3 regions of the Aeromonas rivipollensis genome follow, and region 3 is predicted to be linked to each of the others. Evidence: predicted binding sites of a transcription regulator. Region 3 holds the regulator's gene; each other region holds the start of a gene.
The links. The regulator sigma-54, encoded in region 3, starts transcription at its own class of promoters, with help from an activator protein. The targets are predictions, from matches to a motif close to TGGCACNGTTTTNGCTT.

Region 1: a site for sigma-54 is predicted at 3,091-3,107, ahead of WIR04_RS02590 (superinfection exclusion B family protein). Genes of this name have one in related genera too.
Region 2: a site for sigma-54 is predicted at 4,380-4,396, ahead of flhA (flagellar biosynthesis protein FlhA). Genes of this name have one in related genera too.

The regions. Positions count from the first base shown of each region.
Region 1 is NZ_CP149130.1:546,451-552,936, reverse strand. It holds gene WIR04_RS02615 (tRNA(Met) cytidine acetyltransferase TmcA) at 1-346, opposite strand, end outside; gene WIR04_RS02610 (HlyU family transcriptional regulator) at 343-657, opposite strand; gene WIR04_RS02605 (bacterioferritin-associated ferredoxin) at 797-1,003, shown strand; gene bfr (bacterioferritin) at 1,144-1,623, shown strand; gene WIR04_RS02595 (methylglyoxal synthase) at 1,940-2,398, shown strand; gene WIR04_RS02590 (superinfection exclusion B family protein) at 2,462-3,049, opposite strand; yybP-ykoY riboswitch at 3,254-3,360, shown strand; gene WIR04_RS02585 (sodium:calcium antiporter) at 3,450-4,436, shown strand; gene ansB (L-asparaginase 2) at 4,532-5,590, opposite strand; gene WIR04_RS02575 (heavy-metal-associated domain-containing protein) at 5,720-5,914, opposite strand; gene WIR04_RS02570 (LacI family DNA-binding transcriptional regulator) at 5,977-6,486, opposite strand, start outside.
Region 2 is NZ_CP149130.1:3,201,316-3,207,801, forward strand. It holds gene WIR04_RS14430 (MinD/ParA family protein) at 1-762, opposite strand, end outside; gene flhF (flagellar biosynthesis protein FlhF) at 764-2,224, opposite strand; gene flhA (flagellar biosynthesis protein FlhA) at 2,241-4,343, opposite strand; gene flhB (flagellar biosynthesis protein FlhB) at 4,651-5,781, opposite strand; gene WIR04_RS14450 (hypothetical protein) at 5,774-6,016, opposite strand; gene fliR (flagellar biosynthetic protein FliR) at 6,009-6,486, opposite strand, start outside.
Region 3 is NZ_CP149130.1:398,405-404,890, forward strand. It holds gene lptC (LPS export ABC transporter periplasmic protein LptC) at 1-479, shown strand, start outside; gene lptA (lipopolysaccharide transport periplasmic protein LptA) at 466-984, shown strand; gene lptB (LPS export ABC transporter ATP-binding protein) at 997-1,722, shown strand; gene WIR04_RS01830 (RNA polymerase factor sigma-54) at 1,788-3,227, shown strand; gene hpf (ribosome hibernation promoting factor) at 3,248-3,535, shown strand; gene ptsN (PTS IIA-like nitrogen regulatory protein PtsN) at 3,538-3,984, shown strand; gene rapZ (RNase adapter RapZ) at 4,025-4,891, shown strand; gene npr (PTS phosphocarrier protein NPr) at 4,912-5,184, shown strand; gene WIR04_RS01855 (BglG family transcription antiterminator) at 5,203-6,486, opposite strand, start outside.

The sequences.
Region 1 (6,486 bases), 150 kb from region 3:
TGTCCGGATCCGGGTAGGCTGGCCACGTCTCTCTGGGGGGAGTCAGCAGCAGCAGCAGGCCACCGGCGCGCAACGTGCCCGCCAAGGCGCCGAAGGCATCGGGATGAAAGCCGCTGAAGGCGTTGAACACCAGGGTATCGCACTCCTGACCCAGCCGTTGTAGCGCCTTGGCGGCAGGCAGCGGGCCATGGCATGCGGGGCCGTCTCCCAGCCAGAAGACAGCCTCCCCCAGCAAGGGTTCGGCACGGCTGATGCAGTCGGCTTCGAGCCCTTCCAGCCAGATCAGCCGACGCTCACCGGTGCGAGCGAGAGCCTGGCGCAAGAGATCCACCTCGGCTGGGCTCATGAGGCTGAACTGTCGTCCGGCTTCACCCGTGGCTCAAACATGCGCTCCCCCATCTGATCGATGAAGGTATGGGCTTTTTGCACCATGAAGCGCTCGGCGTCGGCCGGGTTGGCGAACAGATCGGAGCGGATGAAGCGGTGAGTTTGCAGCACCCCATCCACATCCTTGGTGATGCGCCCTGCAAGCCGGAACTGCCCCCCTTCCGCCATGGGTTCGGGATAAATGAGATAGCCGGCGTATTCGGTGGGCGTGACATCGGTTATCTGGGCAGCTTGCCCCTTGAACAGGGCACTGAATAGTTTCTTGAGCATGTTCGTCTCCTCTCTGATGGTTGCATTCTCCTCAAGGGGAGAATCACTGGCAAGCAGGGGATCTTATTACCATTCGTTCTTTGCATTACGAACCATTCTCATTTAGATTTCATCTCATTCCAGCATGAGGTCCACTATTATGTACGTGTGTTTGTGCCGCGGCATCACAGATAACCAGATCCGCAAGGCGGTACAGGCAGGCAAGACCGAGTTCAGACAGCTGAAACAGTCGCTGGAAGTCGGTGCCCAATGTGGCAAATGCGTGCGCATGGCGATGGAAATCATCGCCACCGAGATCGACAAGATGGAGTCGGAGCAGGCGCCCCTTTATTACGAAGTGGCATGAGATACCTCTTCCCGACCCTCGCCTTAGCGAGCGGATGCTCTCCCTTTCGGAGGCACCGATTCGCCATCCTCTTATGGTCATTTTTCTCGACTAAGCTCTAGTGATCGGTGCCCTAGGCTCGAACACGAGGAGTAATGTCGATGAAAGGAGATCCCAAAATCATTGCCCACCTCAACAAGGTGCTGGCCAATGAGCTGGTTGCCATCAACCAATATTTCCTGCATGCCCGCATCTACGATGACTGGGGCCTCAAGGGGCTTGGGCACAAGGAATATCATGAGTCCATCGATGAGATGAAACATGCCGACGAGCTGGTCAAGCGGGTGCTGTTTCTGGAAGGACTGCCCAACTTGCAGGATCTGGGCAAGCTGCGTATCGGTGAGACAGTCGAAGAGATGCTGCGCTGCGATCTGTCACTGGAAATGGATGCCATTCCCGACCTGAAAACGGCCATCACCTATGCCGAGTCCGTCCATGATTATGTCAGCCGTGACCTGTTCCAGGATATCCTGGAAGACGAGGAGGAACACGTCGACTGGCTGGAAACCCAGCTCGATCTCATCGCTCGCATCGGCCTGGAAAACTATCAGCAATCCCAGCTTCATAGCGAATCATCCTGAGTGCGGATGTCATTAAGAGCTGCCCCCAACCCGCCAAGGCGGGTTTTTTCTGGGCCACCACCTTGAAGCCCAGGCATGCAATTGAAACATACGGGCGTTACTGTCTGCCTGGCAGGTGGCCAACAGGGGGGGGTCCCTAAGTCAGCCAACCCCCTTCACGATACGGGGCGCACCGCCGGATCCGGCGAACGAGGCACAGCCCCAAGCCGGATTGAACCATTGCAGTGATCACAGTTACGATGCAGGGCAAAGCAGCGCACGCCGCTTTCGATTAGGATACGGCCCTATTCCCATCACTTTGCTACGGATGATTTCCATGGAACTGATTGCACGTGAGATGGCCCCCCACAAGCGGGTGGCCCTGGTGGCTCACGACAACATGAAAGCCCCATTGCTGAACTGGGTGCTGCGCCGCAAGGAGGAGCTCAAGCTCCACCACCTCTATGCGACCGGCACCACTGGCACCCTGCTCGGCAAGAAGGCACAGCTGCCCATCACCTGCCTCTTCTCCGGCCCCATGGGCGGCGATCAGCAGCTCGGCGCCCTGATTGCCGAGGGCAGGATCGACGTGATGATCTTCTTCTGGGATCCCCTCAATGCCGCGGCGCACGATCCTGACGTGAAGGCGCTGCTGCGCCTCGCGGCTGTCTGGAACATCCCGGTCGCCACCAACGAAGCGACGGCGGACTTCATCATGGACAGCCCGCACATGCAGCAGACATTCAGCGTACAGGTGCCCGACTACGCCGGTTATCTCAAGGCAAGAACCGAGTAACCCCAACCAGATAGCGAAGAGCCGGACAGAGTCCGGCTCTTTTGTCTGAAGGATGGTGGCGGCTCAGCGCTGGAAACTCTTCTGGGCAAACTTGGGTCTGGCGTTCATGATCTGCTCCACCTGCTCGTCGCTCATCTTGCCGCGCGACAGCCCCAGCACCTTGTAGGTCAGCAGCGGCCGTGCCGGCAGCGCAATCATCAGGGCGCGGATCTGGTTTTCGTCCTCCTTCTCTCGCACCGGCTTGCCATAGGCATAGGTCAGCACCCCGGCATCCATCAGGTTTTTGACGGCAGGCTCGGTGATCGGCAGGTTTATGACGCTTTTCCGTTGCAGCACGAACTCGCGCAGCACCGCCTTCTCGTTGAAGTCGAGGAAGCCTATCATCTGGGCCAGCTGATCCTGTTGACGGCGGGATTGCCACTCGTCGCAGGCCCATTCCCAGGCGATCAGGAAACCCTGGCTGCAGAAGTAGGAGATGGCGATCAGCATGCCGACCCCCAGCCAGGCGGCGTGAGCCGTGGCCCACTGGCTGACGGCGCCTTTCATCAGCCCGGCCGGGAACAGCAATATGATGCTGCAGCAGAGCAGCAGCCAGACCATCAGCCAGTTGAGGCGATTCAGCTGGTAAAAATGTTGGATCCACCGTTTCATCGTTCACCCTTCCCAAGTCAATGTGGACAGTAGTCAACTCATAGCAATCCCTGTGCCAAGGCGAGGATCTTGTGGGCGGGATCTGGATCCTGGCGGGCAGAGCTGATGGGGTGGGTCTGTGGCCAGGTTACATCCCCTTACAAGTTGCCGAGGGGATAAGCCGCCATTTTCCTTGTGGGGCAACCCATCTCTTGGTAAAAAGCCCGCACTGTCATTGGGGAGTAGCAACCCGCCCGTGATCCGGGCAGGGCTCATGTCAACATTCTTGGATCATCAGATCCATGGCATGAGCGGCGATAGCATCTATCGCTCTGCAAGACCTTTGGCCTCGATACGCAAGCCAGCCGGGCGAGCCGTATCGGGTCCATCGGTTGTTCTGCTCGCCTGGCGGTTGCCCATTATGTTGATCACCCTGCTGTTATTTCTGCTCTCTGCCGTCACCATCTATCTGGCCTGCGAATATTTCGTCAACGGTATCGAATGGACCGGCCATCACTTCAAGTTCTCCCAGAGTGCCACCGGCTCCCTGCTGGCGGCCCTCGGCACTGCCCTGCCCGAATGCATAGTTACCCTGACGGCCCTGCTGATGGGGGATGCCCCCGCCCAGCAACAGATTGGGATAGGCGCCGCCCTCGGTGGCCCCCTGGTGCTATCCACCATAGGCTATGCCGCCGTCGGCCTGACCCTGCTGCTGTGCATGGGCCCTGAACACAGGGCCATCGATGGCGAGGCGCAGCGCGAGACAGGTCGGGATCAGGCCTGGTTTGTCGCTATCTTCATGGTGGCGGTGGCCCTCGGCATGGTGGCCTTCACTGGCAAAACCTGGCTGGCCCCGCTGTTCGTGCTGGTGTATCTGATCTATGTGCGGCGCGAGCTGAAACAGAGCGACAGCCACGAGACTCCGTTGCCAGAGCCCCTCAAGCTGGATCCCAAGGCCGAGATCCCGGCCCTACGCAAGGTGCTGCTGCAGACCCTGGGAGCCCTGGTGGTGGTGGCGCTGGCGGCCCAGCTGTTCGTTCATCAGCTGGAGAGCATGGGTGAGCTGTTCGGCCTCTCCCCCGTGCTGGCGGCCCTGCTGCTGAGCCCGGTGGCGACCGAGATGCCGGAGCTGATGAACGTGCTGATCTGGGTGCGTCAGGGCAAGAACCGGCTGGCGCTGGCCAACATCTCCGGCGCCATGATGATCCAGGGCACCATACCCAAGGCGTTCTGCCTGCTGTTCACCCCCTGGTTGCTCGACAGCACCATGATGGTCTCCTCCCTGGTGACCCTGCTGGCGGTGGTACTGCTGTGGTGGGGCTTCAGCCGTGGGCGGATGACGGCGGGCAGGCTGGCCTGCGTGGGACTGGTGTACCTGGGTTTCTACGGCTGGCTGATGGTGAGCTGACGGCGCGCTCTCTGTGAAGATGGCGCCATAAGAAAGGGCAGGATCCGATCCTGCCCTTTCTTCATGGGTTTAGGTTAGCAGGTTGAGCCCCGGGATCAGAACTGCTGGAACCAGCGCTGGATCTGGGCCGGATCCTTGCTCTGGGTCAGAGAGAGCATCAAGAGGATGCGCGCCTTCTGCGGGTTCAGGGTGCCGGCGGCCACGAAGCCGTACTTGGCGTCGTCGATCTCGGCATCCAGGGTGGTGGCGCCGGTCGGCACGCGGGCGGAGCGCACCACACGGATGCCGTCCTCGCTTGCCTTGGCCAGGGTGTCGAACAGGCTGTGATAGAGGTTGCCGTTGCCCACCCCGGCGCTGACGATGCCGTCAAACTTGGCATCCACCATGGCCTTGGCCGGCAGATCGGTGGCGTTGGCATAGTTGTAGACGATGCCCACCTGCGGCAGCTTGTCGAGCTTGCTCACATCGAACGGCGTCTTGCTGGTGTGCAGGCGGGCCGGGCTGCGCTGGTAGTCGATCTTGCCGTTGTGGATGTAACCCAGCGGGCCGAAGTTGGGGGCGGCGAAGGTCTGCACCCCCGTGGTGTTGGTCTTGGTGACGTCCCGGGCATCCAGCACCGTGTCGTTCATGGCGACCATGACGCCACGCCCCTTGGAGCTGGGGTCGGAGGCGGTGACCACGGCGTTATACAGATTCAGCGGGCCGTCGGCACTCATGGCGGTGGAGGGGCGCATGGCGCCGACCAGCACCACCGGCTTGTCGCTCTTGACGGTCAGGTTGAGGAAGTAGGCGGTCTCTTCCATGGTGTCGGTGCCGTGGGTGATGACGATACCATCCACGTCATCCTTGGCCAGCAGCTCGTTGACCCGCTTTGCCAGCTTGAGCCACACCTCGTCGTTCATGTCCTGGGAGCCGATCTTGACCACCTGCTCCCCCTGCACCTCGGCCACGTTCTTCATCTCGGGCACGGCGGCGATCAGGGTCTCGATGGCCACCTTACCCGCTTCATAGTTGGATTGGGTGGCGGACTGCCCCGCACCGGCTATGGTGCCACCGGTCGCCAGAATATGAACCTGCGGCAGGGCCATGGCCAGGGGGGAGAGGGTCATGCCGAGGACGACGGCGAGCAGGGTCTTGCGGATAGGGTGAGTCATGCTGCAATCCTTTTGGGTTAGTTGACTGCAGCATTTTCATCCAGTTTAAATCGTTTTTAAGTGATCACTCTCAACAATAAAAACAAGTAAACAGAATATTGGTCTGATTTTTACCCATATAGGGATAAATCACTCCGCATTGAATCCTTGGGCTTCGATCAGCGCGATCAACTCGCCCTTGCTCAGTTCGCTCTCGATAACAGCCTTGCGGCTGCCAAAATCGACCCGGGCCTGGCTGACGGTGCTCTGAGCCAGCAGCGCCTTCTGCAGGCTGGCGGCGCAGCCACCGCAGGACATGCCGGAAATGGTGAGTTCTATGGTCATGGGATATCTCCTCTTTGGATGTGTTCCCAGCCTAAAGCTGACGCCCGCGGCAAGGTCAAGCCCTAGCGGGCCAACACGGATTCACGCACCACCAGGCGCCCCTGGAATTTCTGCTGCTCATCGGCCGGTCGCAGACTCTGCGCCAGCTGTGCTTGCAACACCCGCACGCTCTCCTGGGCCAGCCGCTCACTCGGGTATTCGATGCAGGTCAGCGGCGGGGTCAGCTGGCTCGCCAGGGAGGAGCCTTCCAGGCTGATGACGGAGACATCCTGAGGGATATGGAGGTTGAACTCGCGCAACAGCCTCATGGCGTCGGCAGCCTGGGCATCTTGCTGCACCACCAGCGCCGTGAAGGGCAGGTAACGATTGAGCAAGCCGAGCAGCGCCTGCTGGTTGTCGGTACCGTCGATCACCAGCTGGCTGTTATAGGGCAGGGATTGCTGCTGAAGTGCCTGCTGATAACCCTGGATGGCGCTCTTTCCGGCTGGGGACAGTTTGTCATCCAGCATCAGCACCAACTGGCGGTGACCCTTGCCGAGCAGGAAGCGACAGGCGCTCTCGGTGGCGAAGGT
Region 2 (6,486 bases), 1.7 Mb from region 3:
CAGGGCACGAAATGCCAGGGAGGCAGGCGACTTGGGAAACGCCTCGACGATCAGCTTCTGCTTGCGCACCGCGGCCCGCAGGTTGGTGTCGTAAGGCACGCAGGCCACCAGCTCCAGAGAGGTGTCCAGGAAGCGGTCGGTCACCCGGGTCAGCTTGGCGAAGAGCTCCTGCCCCTCGCGCAGGGAGCGAACCATGTTGGCCACCACCTTGAAGCGGAACACCCCATGATCCTTGGAGAGGATCTTGATGAGGGCATAGGCATCGGTGATGGAGGTGGGCTCGTCGCACACCACCACCATGATGTCCTGAGCCGCGCGGGTGAAGCTCAGCACCATGTCGGAGATCCCTGCCGCCGTGTCCACCAGCAGCACGTCCACCTGGGTCTTCATCTCGCTGAAGGCGCGGATGAGCTCGGCATGTTGCACCGGCGACAGCTCGACCATGGACTGGGTGCCCGAGGTGGCCGGCACTATCATCATGCCGTAGGGCCCCTCGACGATGATGTCGTCTATGGTGCACTCCCCGGCCAGCACATGGGAGAGGTTGCGGTGCACCCGCAGCCCCAGCATGACGTCGACGTTGGCCAGACCCAGGTCGGCATCCAGCACCAACACCCGCTTGCCCTGGGCGGCCATGGCTCCCGCCACGTTCAGGGTCACGTTGGTCTTGCCGACGCCCCCCTTGCCTCCGGACACGGCGATCACTTTTACTCGATTGTTTTGACGCATTTTGCGCAGACCACTCGCCTGATCCATATACATGTTACTCATAAAACTCCGAATCTTCGGCCTCGCCAAAGCCTGAACCCCAGAAGTAAGGGTCTTCTGTTTCCCGCTCCAGCGAGCCCATGGCCGCGCCGACCAGCAGCGCCGCATTGGCAACTTGAATATCTTCCGGCACCCGCTGTCCATCTGTGATGTAGCTGATGGGCAGGGCGTTCTGAATGCATACATTGATCACCTCACCCAGATTCAGGCTCTCGTCGAGCTTGGTCAGGATGCAGCCGGAGAGCGGAATGCGCCGGAAGTGATCCACCGCCTCCTGCATCACCCGGCGCTGGGAGGTGGCTGACATGACCAGGTAGCTGCGAATGCGCACCTTGGCATTCTTGACCAGGGTGTCGAGCTGCTCGGTCAGGCGGATATCCCGCTGCCCTACCCCGGCGGTGTCGATGAGCACCAGCCGACGGTGACGGAACTGATAGAGCGCATTGGCCAGCTCCTCGGCATCCCGTACCTGACGCACCGGGCAACCCATGATGCGACCATAGGTCTGCAGCTGTTCGTGGGCCCCGATCCTGTAGTTGTCCGTGGTGATGAGGGCCACCTGCTCGGCGCCATACTTCATGGCAAAGCGAGCCGCCAGCTTGGCGATGGTGGTGGTCTTGCCCACCCCGGTCGGGCCGAGCAGCGCCACGGCACCGCCCTGGCGCAAGATGTCGTCTTCGCTGATCTTGAGCTGGGCCGTCAGTACCTCGGCCAGCTGGGCCATAGCCTGATGGATGGGCATGTCTTCCGGGATAAGCCCGGCGAGCTGATCGGCGAAGGCATCGTCGAACCCCATCTTCTTGAGTTCCTTGATGAGCAGCGCCCGCATCGGCTCGCGGCGCTCCACCTCCTGCCACATCAGACCGGAGATCTGGTGCTCCAGCAGCTTGCGGATGCTGGCCATCTCCTTGCGCATCCCCTCCATCTCCTGATCCCGCGGGGCGGGTTGGGCAGCACGGGGGCCGGGGGCAGGACGTGCCTTCGGCTTGGCAGGCTCGGGGGCCGCGCCCCACTGGCCCTGTTCGGCCAGCGTCCTGGGTGCGCCGTTGGCGGACGCCAGTCCCGCGGACTGATTGCCGCCAGCGGCCCCATTCCCGGACCATGGTGCCGGAGCCGGGGTGCCGTTGCCCGCAGGATTGGCAGGGTTGAGCTTCTGCTGGCGCGCCAGCAGGGCCGCCAGGGTATCGGCATAATATTCGTTCTGCTCCTTGGGGGGAGCCGAGCGCGTCATCTGCTTGCCCGCAGACGAGATATTGACGCTCTCATCGTTCAACTGACGGCGAACCGGCGCATCTTTAGGTCCAGGCACCTGGGACTGATAATCGACGGCCGCGACTATCTCCACCCCACCGGTGACCTTTTTGTTGGACATGATGACGGCATCCGGCCCGAGCGTCTCCTTGACCTCGGCCAGCGCCGTTCGCATGTCTTTGGCAAAAAACCGCTTAATCTTCACCCGTCATCTCCGCTAACTAGCCCTGTCCCACCGCACTGACGATGCGGATCTGCTTGTCATCAGGCACTTCCTGATAAGACAGGACGCGTAATCCAGGAATGGCATTCTTGACAAATTTCGCCAGGGTATTGCGCAATATCCCCGATGTCAGAAGCACGGCCGGCTGGCCTTCCAGTTCTTGTCGTTGAGTGGCTTCCACCAGGGAGCGCTGCATCCGCTCCGCCAGTCCCGGTTCTATACCGGCGCCATCTCCCCCACCTGCTTGCAGGGATTGATGCAATATGCGTTCCAGTTCTGGTGAAAGGGTGATCACCGGCAGCTCGGGCTCGGGGCCGGCAATCTCCTGCACTATCAGCCTGCGCAGGGCGATACGGCAGGCGGCGGTCAGCACTTCCGGGTCCGGACTGCGTGGCGCATATTCCACGAGGGTCTGCAGGATAGTGCGCATATCGCGAATTGGCACGCCTTCATTGAGGAGATTTTGCAATACCTTGACCAGGTTGCCCATGCTGATCACCTCGGGAACCAACCCTTCCACCAGCTTGCTCTGATGCTTCCCTATCATGTCCAGCAGTTGCTGCACCTCGTCGTGACCCAGCAGCAAGGCGGCATGGTTGGAGAGGATCTGGCTCAGGTGGGTGGCCACGACGGTGGCCGCGTCCACCACTGTGTAACCCAGGGTCTGGGCCTGGGAGACCTGCTCCTTGGCGACCCAGACAGCTTCCAGTCCGAACGCGGGGTCCTGGGTCGCTATGCCCTGGATCTGGCCGAACACCTGGCCCGGGTTGATGGCCATCTCCTTGTCGTGATAGACGGTGGCCTCGCCGGTACTCACCCCCATCAGGGTGATACGGTACTGATTGGGGGCGAGATCCAGGTTGTCGCGGATATGCACCGCAGGCACCAGGAAGCCGAACTCCTGGGAGAGCTTCTTGCGCACCCCCTTGATCCGGTTGAGCAGCTCGCCCCCCTGGTTCTTGTCAACCAGCGGGATGAGCTGATAGCCCACCTCCAGGCCGATGATGTCCACCGGCATGACGTCGTCCCAGCTCAGGTCCTTCTGCTCCAGCGGGGCATCGCCCTGGGCCGGCAAGAGTTCACCGCTCGCCACCCTGGCCTTGTTCAGTTTCTCCCGGCGCAGCAGCCACCAGGCCCCCACCGCCGCCACGGCCCCCAGACTCAGGAAGGCCAGGTGCGGCATGCCGGGCACGCTGCCCATCATCAGCAGTATGCCGGCGGAGATCACCAGCGCCTTGGGGTTCTCGAACAGCTGGCCGAGCACGGCCGTGCCCATGTCCTGATCGGTATTTTGACGGGTGACTATGATGGCGGCGGCGATGGAGAGCAGCAGTGAGGGTATCTGGGCCACCAGGCCGTCACCTATGGCGAGCAGGGTGTAGATCTCTGCCGCTTCGCCGAAGCTGAGCTGGTGCTGCATCATGCCGATGATGAAACCACCGATGATGTTGATGAAGAGGATCATGATGCCGGCGACGGCATCCCCCTTCACGAATTTGGAGGCACCGTCCATGGAGCCGTAGAAGTCAGCTTCCTGGGTCACGTCCTGACGGCGCTTCTTGGCCTCTTCCTGGTTGATGAGACCGGCGTTCAGGTCCGCATCTATGGCCATCTGCTTGCCGGGCATGGCATCCAGGGTGAAGCGGGCGCTCACCTCCGAGATCCGGCCCGCACCCTTGGTGACCACCACGAAGTTGATGATCACCAGGATCATGAAGACGATGATGCCCACCGCATAGTTGCCGCCGATCACCACGTTGCCGAAGGCCTCGATCACATGGCCCGCCGCCGCGCTGCCGTTGTGGCCTTCCAGCAGCACCACCCGGGTGGAGGCGACGTTGAGCGCGAGCCGCAGCAGGGTCGCTATCAGCAGGACTGTGGGGAAGGCGGCAAACTCCAGCGGCCGACGGGTATAGACGGCCACCAGCAGCACCACTATGGAGAGGGCGATGTTGAAGGAGAACAGGATATCCAGCATCAGGGGCGGTATGGGGAGTACCACCATGCCGAGAGAGGCGAGCACCAGCAGCGGGGTCCCTATCCCCTTGCTGAGCAACCATCTGTACTCTTTGAAACGGCTCACTCCAGCCTTGAATCCCATCGTTCTTCTCGATTTACAACTGCCGATGCCGAATGAAAGCAAATATCAAGCCAATTACTCAAGCAATTGATTTGTTAGGATTTTATTTTGATGCTGTCAGAAGTCCGTCGGAGGACAGGTTCGGGTAGCTTGATGGCAAACAGGGCGGAGTGCGGGGGTTCTTAGGATATTCCGACGGAACATGGTGGACAGCTCTCTGGCGGTGGAGACAGCCAACGCCTCAGAGCACAGACTGCTTGCAATAGTCCGGCGGCATAGTGGACAGACCTTGGCGGTGGAGACGGCCAACCTCTCCCAAAACACCGGGCTACTTGCGATATTCCGGTGGAATGGGCAGATCCCTGGCGACCGGGGTCGGGCGGCGGCCACGGCCACGGCGGAACTTCTTGAGCTGATAGACATAAGCCAGCACCTGGGCCACGGCGGCAAAGAGTCCCTCGGGGATCTCCTGGCCAATCTCGGTGGCGTGGTAGATGGCCCGGGTCAGGGGCGGCGAGGACATCACCGGGATGTCGTACTCCCGCGCAATCTCCCTGATCTTCATCGCCACCTCGTCCACCCCCTTGGCCAGCACCTTGGGGGCGGCGCCTGGCTTGCCCGCGTCGTATTTCAGGGCCACTGAGTAGTGGGTCGGGTTGGTGATGATGACGTCCGCCTTGGGCACATCCCCCATCATGCGGCGCATCGCCATCTGCATCTGCAACTGGCGGATCTTGCCCTTTACCTCGGGCTTGCCCTCGCTGTCCCTGAACTCGTCCTTGATCTCCTGCTTGGTCATCTTGAGCTGGCGATTGTGGTTCCAGGTCTGGAAGGGCACGTCGATGGCGACTATAGGGATCAGGGCGCAGCAGAGGATGATCAGCATCCACAGCAGCAGGTCCAGGGCGTCTATGATGCCGCCGGGGAAGCCCTCGAGAGAGAGATTGAGCAGGTGATTGAACTGGCTCGACAGCATCCACCAGGCGAACAGGCTGATGAACACCACCTTGGCGATGGACTTGACGAGCTCCACCAGGGACTGCACCCCGAACATCCTCTTCAACCCACTCAAGGGGCTCAGCTTGCTCCACTTGGGCAGCATGGCCTCGGAGGAGAAGTTCATCCCCCCCAGCAGGGTGTTGCCCACGAAGGCGGCTATGGTCACCAGCAGGAACAGCAGGCCGAGGGGCTGCAGCAACTCCCACAGCAGGGTGGGCAGCATGACCCCCATGGCGTTGGGATCGAAAGCCTGATCCCGGTCCAGGGTAAAGCCCATGGTGAGCACCTTGACCATGGCGCCAGCCAGGCTCTCCTTGATCATCAGCAAGCCAAACACGGTCGCCAGCAGGACGCTGGCGGTACCCAGCTCCTTGGATCGTGCAATCTGCCCTTTTTCCCGGGCCTGTTGCAGTCGTTTGCCCGTGGGTTGTTCTGTGCGTTCCTGATCGGTATCAGCCATGCTGACCCCCGACTGACTGGCCGTTGTAGATCAGCCAGCCGATAGCATGGCCTGGTTGTTCGGTGCCATTGACCCGATCGGTATCAATGACATGCAGTCCCCCGACTGGCTGGCCGCTGTAGATCAGCCAGCCGATAGCATGACCTGGTTGTTCGGTGCCATTGACCTGATCGGTATCAATGACATGCAGTCTCCCGACTGGCTGGCAGCTGTCGATCAGACCGGTATCAGCCATTCTGCCCCCCCAGGCACTGGACCTTGATAAGCTCACAGCTGGTCTCCTGCACCCGCTCCCAGAGGGAGTCGAAGTGCCCCATGAAGCCACCTATGGTGAGCCAGAGGATGAACAGGCCCGACATCATGCTGACCGCAAAGCCGATGCTGAAGATGTTGAGCTGGGGGGCCGCCCGGGTCATGACCCCGAACGCGAAGTTGATGAGCAGCAGGGCGATGATGGCCGACAGCGCCATCACCAGGGAGGCCTGGTACATGACCCCGAGGAAACTCACCAGGCTGCGGATGGCGGGCAGGCTGAGTCCGCTGTCCGAGACCGGCAGGGTCTCGAAGCTCAGCACCACCATCCTGATCATCAGGAGGTGGCCGTCCACCGCCAGAAACACCAGGGTCGCCAGCATCAGGTAGAACTGACCCACCACGGGAGCCGACTGGCCGTTCATGGGATCCACCAGGGTGGCGAAGCCCAGG
Region 3 (6,486 bases):
CCGAACCGGCTGCCAAGGTAGAGAACTATCAACCGGACTTCACCGCTAGGAATCTGGTCACGACCCGCTTCAACGAGCAGGGCAAACGAACCGAGCGGTTGGAGTCCGAATACGCGGAGTATTACCAGATCCTCGAGCAGGCCACCTTCAACAAGCCGGTGGTCTACATGTTCGATGAGCAGGGGAAGGCCGAATGGAAAGTCACGGCTGAAACCGGGGTGCTCAACACAGATGACAACGTGATACTGCGTGACAAGGTACATCTGGACGGCCTACTGCCGGCGTCTTTCATCTCCACGCTGGATACCCCCTATCTGGAGCTGGATCTGGTGACTCAGGACATGAGAAGCAACCAGCACATCAGCATAGTGGGCCAGGAATTCCAGACCGAAGGCGTTGGCCTGAAGGGCCATCTGGAACGTAAATATTTCGAATTACTGGATAAAGGCCATGCCACTTATTTCAATGAAAAACGTTAATCTGGCCCTCGCGGCCCTGCTGCTGTGCAGTACAGTGAGCGCCAAAGAGTCCGACTTTGCCGAGAAGGTCTATGTGGATGCGGTCAAGCAAGTGGCCGAGATGCAGGACAACCGCATCACCTTCAGCGAAGACGTGCTCATCACTCAGGGCACCATCAAGATTAAGGCCGACAAGGTGGTGGTGATCCGTTCCGGCGATAAAGGGGCCGAGGTGATGACCGCCTATGGCAATCCCGCCACCTTCTTCCAGATCCTGGACAACGGCAAGCCGGTCAATGCCCACGGCAACAGCATTCGCTACGAGCTGAAGAACCGCCTGGTCACCATCACAGGCAACGGTCAGCTCAAGCAGGAAGACAGCCAGGTCACCGGCGATCTCATCCGCTACGACATCGTCAAACAGAAGATGATCGCCGAGAGCAAGGGGCCCACCCAGCGGGTCAAGACGGTGTTCCTGCCGGATCAGGTAGAAAACTTCGACAAACCCGCCGATCAGAAGAAGTAGGAAACAGAAGCCATGGCAGTGTTAAAAGCAACGGGTTTGCAGAAGAGCTACAAGCGCCGCATGGTGGTCAGCGACGTGAGCCTGGAAGTGGGCACCGGCCAGATAGTGGGGCTGCTCGGCCCGAATGGTGCCGGCAAGACCACCTCCTTCTACATGATCGTGGGCCTGGTGCAGCGGGATGCGGGCCTCATCACCATAGATGAGCAGGACATCAGCCTGCAGCCCATGCATATCCGCGCCCGCAATGGCATCGGCTACCTTCCCCAGGAGGCCTCCATCTTCCGGCGCCTGTCGGTGTTCGACAACCTGATGGGGGTCATGCAGACCCGCAAGGGGTTGAGCCGCGAGGAGCGTGAGGATAAGGTCGAGCAGTTGCTGGAAGAGTTCAACATCACCCATATTCGCGACAGCCTGGGTCAGAGCCTGTCTGGCGGGGAGCGGCGGCGGGTCGAGATTGCCCGTGCGCTGGCGGCAGAGCCGCGATTCATCCTGTTGGATGAACCCTTTGCAGGTGTTGATCCTATTTCGGTCATAGACATCAAGAAGATCATCCAGCATCTGAAGGAAAGAGGGCTGGGTGTGCTGATCACGGATCACAACGTCAGAGAGACGCTGGATGTGTGCGAGAAGGCCTATATCGTCAGCCACGGCAAGATGATTGCCGAGGGGGCGCCGGCCGAGATCCTCGCCGATGAGCAGGTCAAGCGCGTCTATTTGGGCGATCAATTCAGTCTATAGTAAGGGGGCACCCCTCATTTTTGTTAGGTGACTGCCTCGCTGAACATAAGGATATCCCGACGTAGATGAAGCCGACATTACAGTTGCGTCTCGGTCAGTCACTGACCATGACGCCACAATTACAACAAGCGATTCGTCTGCTCCAGCTCTCCACCCTGGAACTCCAGCAGGAAATTCAGCAAGCGCTCGATAATAACCCCTTGCTGGAGCAGGAGGAGAATGAAGCGCAGGAAACCAGCCCGATAGAGCCCCAGGACGCCAGTCAACTCGACTCCAGCGACGCCATGGCGCAGGACAAGATGCCGGATGAGCTGCCTGTCGACACCACCTGGGATGAGGTCTACTCCGCCGGTACGGCCCAGAGCGCCGGCCCCATCCATGACGGGGAAGACAGCGTCTATCAGGGAGAAACCACCGAGAACCTGCAGGACTATCTGCTGTGGCAGATGCGACTGACGCCGTTCAGCGATCTGGATGCCGCCATCGCCCTCGCCATCATCGATGCCATCGATGAGTCCGGCTACCTGACCGCCTCTCTCGAAGATATTCAGGCTGCAGTCAGCAGTGAAGAGGTAGAAGTTGAACTGGATGAAGTGGAAGCCGTGCTCAAGCGGGTGCAGCATTTCGATCCGGTTGGCATTGCCGCGCGTTCGGTGCAGGAGTGTCTGCTGATCCAGCTTGGCCAGTACTCGCCGGATCTGCCCTGGCTCAATGAGGCAAGGGAGGTGATTCGCGACCACATGGACCTGCTCGGCAACCGTGACTACCGCACTCTGGCGCGAAAGACCCGGCTCAAGGAGAGCGACCTCAAGGAGGTGCTGGATCTCATCCAGCAGCTGGAGCCGAGACCTGGCAATGGCATCATCCAGAGTGAATCGCAATACGTGATCCCGGACGTCTCAGTGGTCAAGAAGGGGGCAAAGTGGGTGGTTGAGCTCAACCCGGATTCGGCGCCGCGCATCCGTGTCAACGAGGCCTATGCGGCCATGGCACGCAATGCCCGCAGCAGCACTGATACCCAGTTCATTCGCTCCCATTTGCAGGAAGCCAAGTGGTTCATCAAGAGCCTGGAGAGTCGCAATGACACCCTGCTCAAGGTGGCCAGCTGCATCGTCGAGCAACAGCAGGGCTTCTTCGAATACGGGGAAGAGGCCATGAAACCCATGGTACTCAACGACATCGCCGAGGCGGTGGAGATGCACGAGTCGACGATTTCACGGGTGACGACCCAGAAGTACATGCATACGCCCCGTGGCATCTTTGAACTGAAGTTTTTTTTCTCCAGTCATGTCAACACGGAGGGAGGAGGAGAGTGCTCATCGACCGCAATTCGCGCCCTGATCAAGAAGCTGGTGACGGCCGAAAACCCGGCCAAACCGCTTAGTGATAGCAAGATCGCGGATTTGCTGGCCGAACAGGGTATTATGGTGGCGAGACGCACGATCGCAAAGTACCGTGAATCCTTGTTGATCCCGCCATCCAATCAGCGCAAACGCCTGGTTTAGGCAAACAAAAGGAAGACGTTATGCAAATTAACCTGACCGGACACCATGTCGAGATTACCGAAGCTCTGCGTGATTATGTGAATAACAAATTTGCCAAACTCGAGCGTCACTTTGACCATATCAACAACGTACATGTGGTGTTGAGCGTCGAAAAACTGAACCAGATCGCCGAAGCCAAGCTGCACGTCAGCGGGGGAGAGGTGTTCGCCAATTCGCAGCATGCCGACATGTATGCGGCGATTGATACCCTGCTGGATAAACTGGATCGGCAGATCATCAAGCACAAAGATAAGTTAAATCAAAAATAACTATGCAACTTGAACACATACTGAGTCGGGACTGCACCAAGAGTGCGGTCCCTTGTACCAGCAAGAAACGCGCCCTCGAGATCATCAGTGAGCTGGCCGCAGAGCGCCTCGGTGCCTCCCGCCAGGTACTGTTTGAAAGCCTGCTGGCGCGGGAAAAGATGGGCAGTACCGGGATCGGTGCCGGTATCGCCATTCCCCATGGCCGGATCGACGACGCCTTTGCGCCGACGGCCGTGCTGATGACCTTCTCCGAACCCATCCCTTTCGACTCTATCGACAATCAACCGGTTGACCTGCTCTTTGCATTGCTGGTGCCGGAAAGCGAGTGCAAGCAGCATCTCAAGACCCTTTCCCTGATGGCATCCAAGCTGGGTGACAAGGCCGTCTGCCGCCAGTTGCGCCAGGCGACCAGCGACGAAGAACTCTATCAGATCATGACCTCGGCCTGATGCCGGGTCTGACGAAGCCACGTTGGCGTGAGGGGACAAGATGCAGTTAATAGTGGTAAGCGGTCGTTCGGGCTCCGGTAAGACGGTGGCCCTGAGGGTGCTGGAGGATCTGGGTTACTACTGCGTGGATAACCTGCCGGTCAACCTGCTGCCCCAGCTGATCGTCTCGGTGGAGAGCCAGTATGACAAGCTGGCGGTCAGCATAGACGTGCGCAACCTGCCGACCCAGCCAGACAAGCTGGACAACCTGCTGACCCAGGTGCGCAACGAGGGGCGGGTGGAGTTCTCCAGCTTCTTCTTCGATGCGGACAACGGGACCCTGCTCAAGCGCTATGGCGAGAGCCGCCGGCTGCACCCCCTGTCTCGCAAACAGCTGTCGCTGGATGAGGCGATTCGGGAAGAGACTCACCTGCTGGCGCCCCTCTCCTCGACCGCCGATCTGCGCATCGATACCACCAACCTCAGCATTCACGACCTCAGCGAGCTCATCAAGACCCGGGTGCTCGGCAAGAAAGAGAACGAGCTGGTGCTGGTGTTCGAGTCGTTCGGCTTCAAATACGGCATCCCCAAGGATGCGGACTTCGTGTTCGATGCCCGTTTCCTGCCCAACCCCCACTGGATCCCGGAGCTCAAGCCCTTTACCGGTCAGGATGAGCCAGTGGCCAACTACCTCTCGGCCCAGGCGGACGTGATGCTGTTCATCCAGCAGATAGAGAACATGCTGGTGACCTGGTTGCCTCACCTGGAGCGCAACAATCGCAGCTATGTGACCGTCGGCATAGGTTGTACCGGCGGACAGCATCGTTCGGTGTTCATCGCCGAGCGGCTGGCCAGCACCTTCCGACTGCTTGGCAAGAACGTGCAGATCCGTCACCGCACGCTGGACAAGCGCTCCCCCCAAGCCTGACAGACCCACAGGATGTTCAGATGACAGTTTCCGCCTCGGTAGAAGTCAAAAACAAGCTGGGAATCCATGCCAGACCTGCCATGATGCTGTTTGAGCTGGTGCAGGGGTTCGATGCCCATGTGCTGCTGCGCAACGAGGACGGCATCGAAGCCGATGCGGACAGCGTGATCGGCCTGCTGATGCTGGACTCCGCTCAGGGCAAGCAGGTGGAGGTGCAGGTCGAGGGCCCCGAAGAAGTGGAAGCCCTGGCCGCCGTGGTGGCGCTGTTCACCTCGGGCTTCAACGAGGAGTGAGCAGCGCCTCCCTTGCCGTCATGATCCGGCGCGCGCCAGCGCCTTGAAGCCGCAAAAATCCCGACAAGCCAGCAGATTCCTGCTGGCTTTTTCGTTCATCAGCGCCAGAAACAGATCGTAGAGCCCCATCGCCTCCTCGTAGTCCGCCTTGCTGATGGCGAGCACGAAGATGAGGGTGGCGGTCTCGCCATTGCCCCAGTCGATCCCCTGAGGGGCCAGCACTGTATAGACCAGGGTGCGGCGGGCCAGCAGGCCGAGGGAGTGGGGCAGGGCTATGCCCTCTCCCAGCAGGGTGGAGACGATGCGCTCCCGCTCTTGCAACGATCCCCTGAATCCCGGCTCCACCAGCTGCTCGGACTCCAGCTGGTCACAGATGCGGCCAAACAGCTGCGCCTGGCTGAGCGGCTCTGTGACCACCATGAAGTGGTCCGCATCGAAGTACTTGTCCAGCAGGTAGGGGCGGGTGCGATCGATCAGCACCAGCTTGCCGAGCTGCTCCAGCTGATACTGGGTCGGGAAGGGGGTGACCTGTACCACGGGGGCGTTCTTCTCGCTCACCTTGAGGGTGCTGATGACAAAGTCCTGCTCGATGTGCGCCAGCCCCTCGTAATCCCGCACCGACTCCAGGCTGGTCAGCTGCAGCTGGGGGTATTCCCGCCGGATGCGTGCCTCCAGTACCCGGAAGGTGGCGTTGCCCGCATCGCACAGGAGCATGGCCTGGGGGCGACGGCTGTAGCCGATGTCATAGTGGCGTTCCAGCCCGACCCCGATGTGGATCACCAGATAGCCGATCTCGTGATGGGTCAGCCGGTAGGGGGTCTGCCTTATCCACTCCGAGATGGCAGCCAGGGTGATGTCGTAGGCGAGGGGGTAGTACTGCTTGATGTGGTCCGCCAGCGGGTTGTGGCTGCCTATCTGGTATTTGACCCGCAGCAGCATGGCGCCAATGTGGGTCTGCAGGTCGGCCCGCAACTGCGGGTCGGCGCGCAGATCGTAGGGGTAGTGCTGGTGGATGTAGGTCAGCAGATGCTCCACCAGTTGCTCGCTCTCGGCGGCCATGGCCGGGCTGAGCTGGGGGGTATCGGCAGTGAGCCTGGCCTGGATCTGGATGGCGAGGCAGGCGATCTCCTCCTCCCCTGGCGGGGTCAGGGTCGGCAGCTCGGCATAGATGTCGCGGGCCACCGCGGCCAGGGTCTGGGTGATGTCGTCGCTGGCGAACTGGCGCAGCTCGTGGCCTGCCGCCTGACGCAGCAGGGCGACGGCGCAGTAGATGGCGAGCTGTTGCAGGCTCTCGTCGGCGAG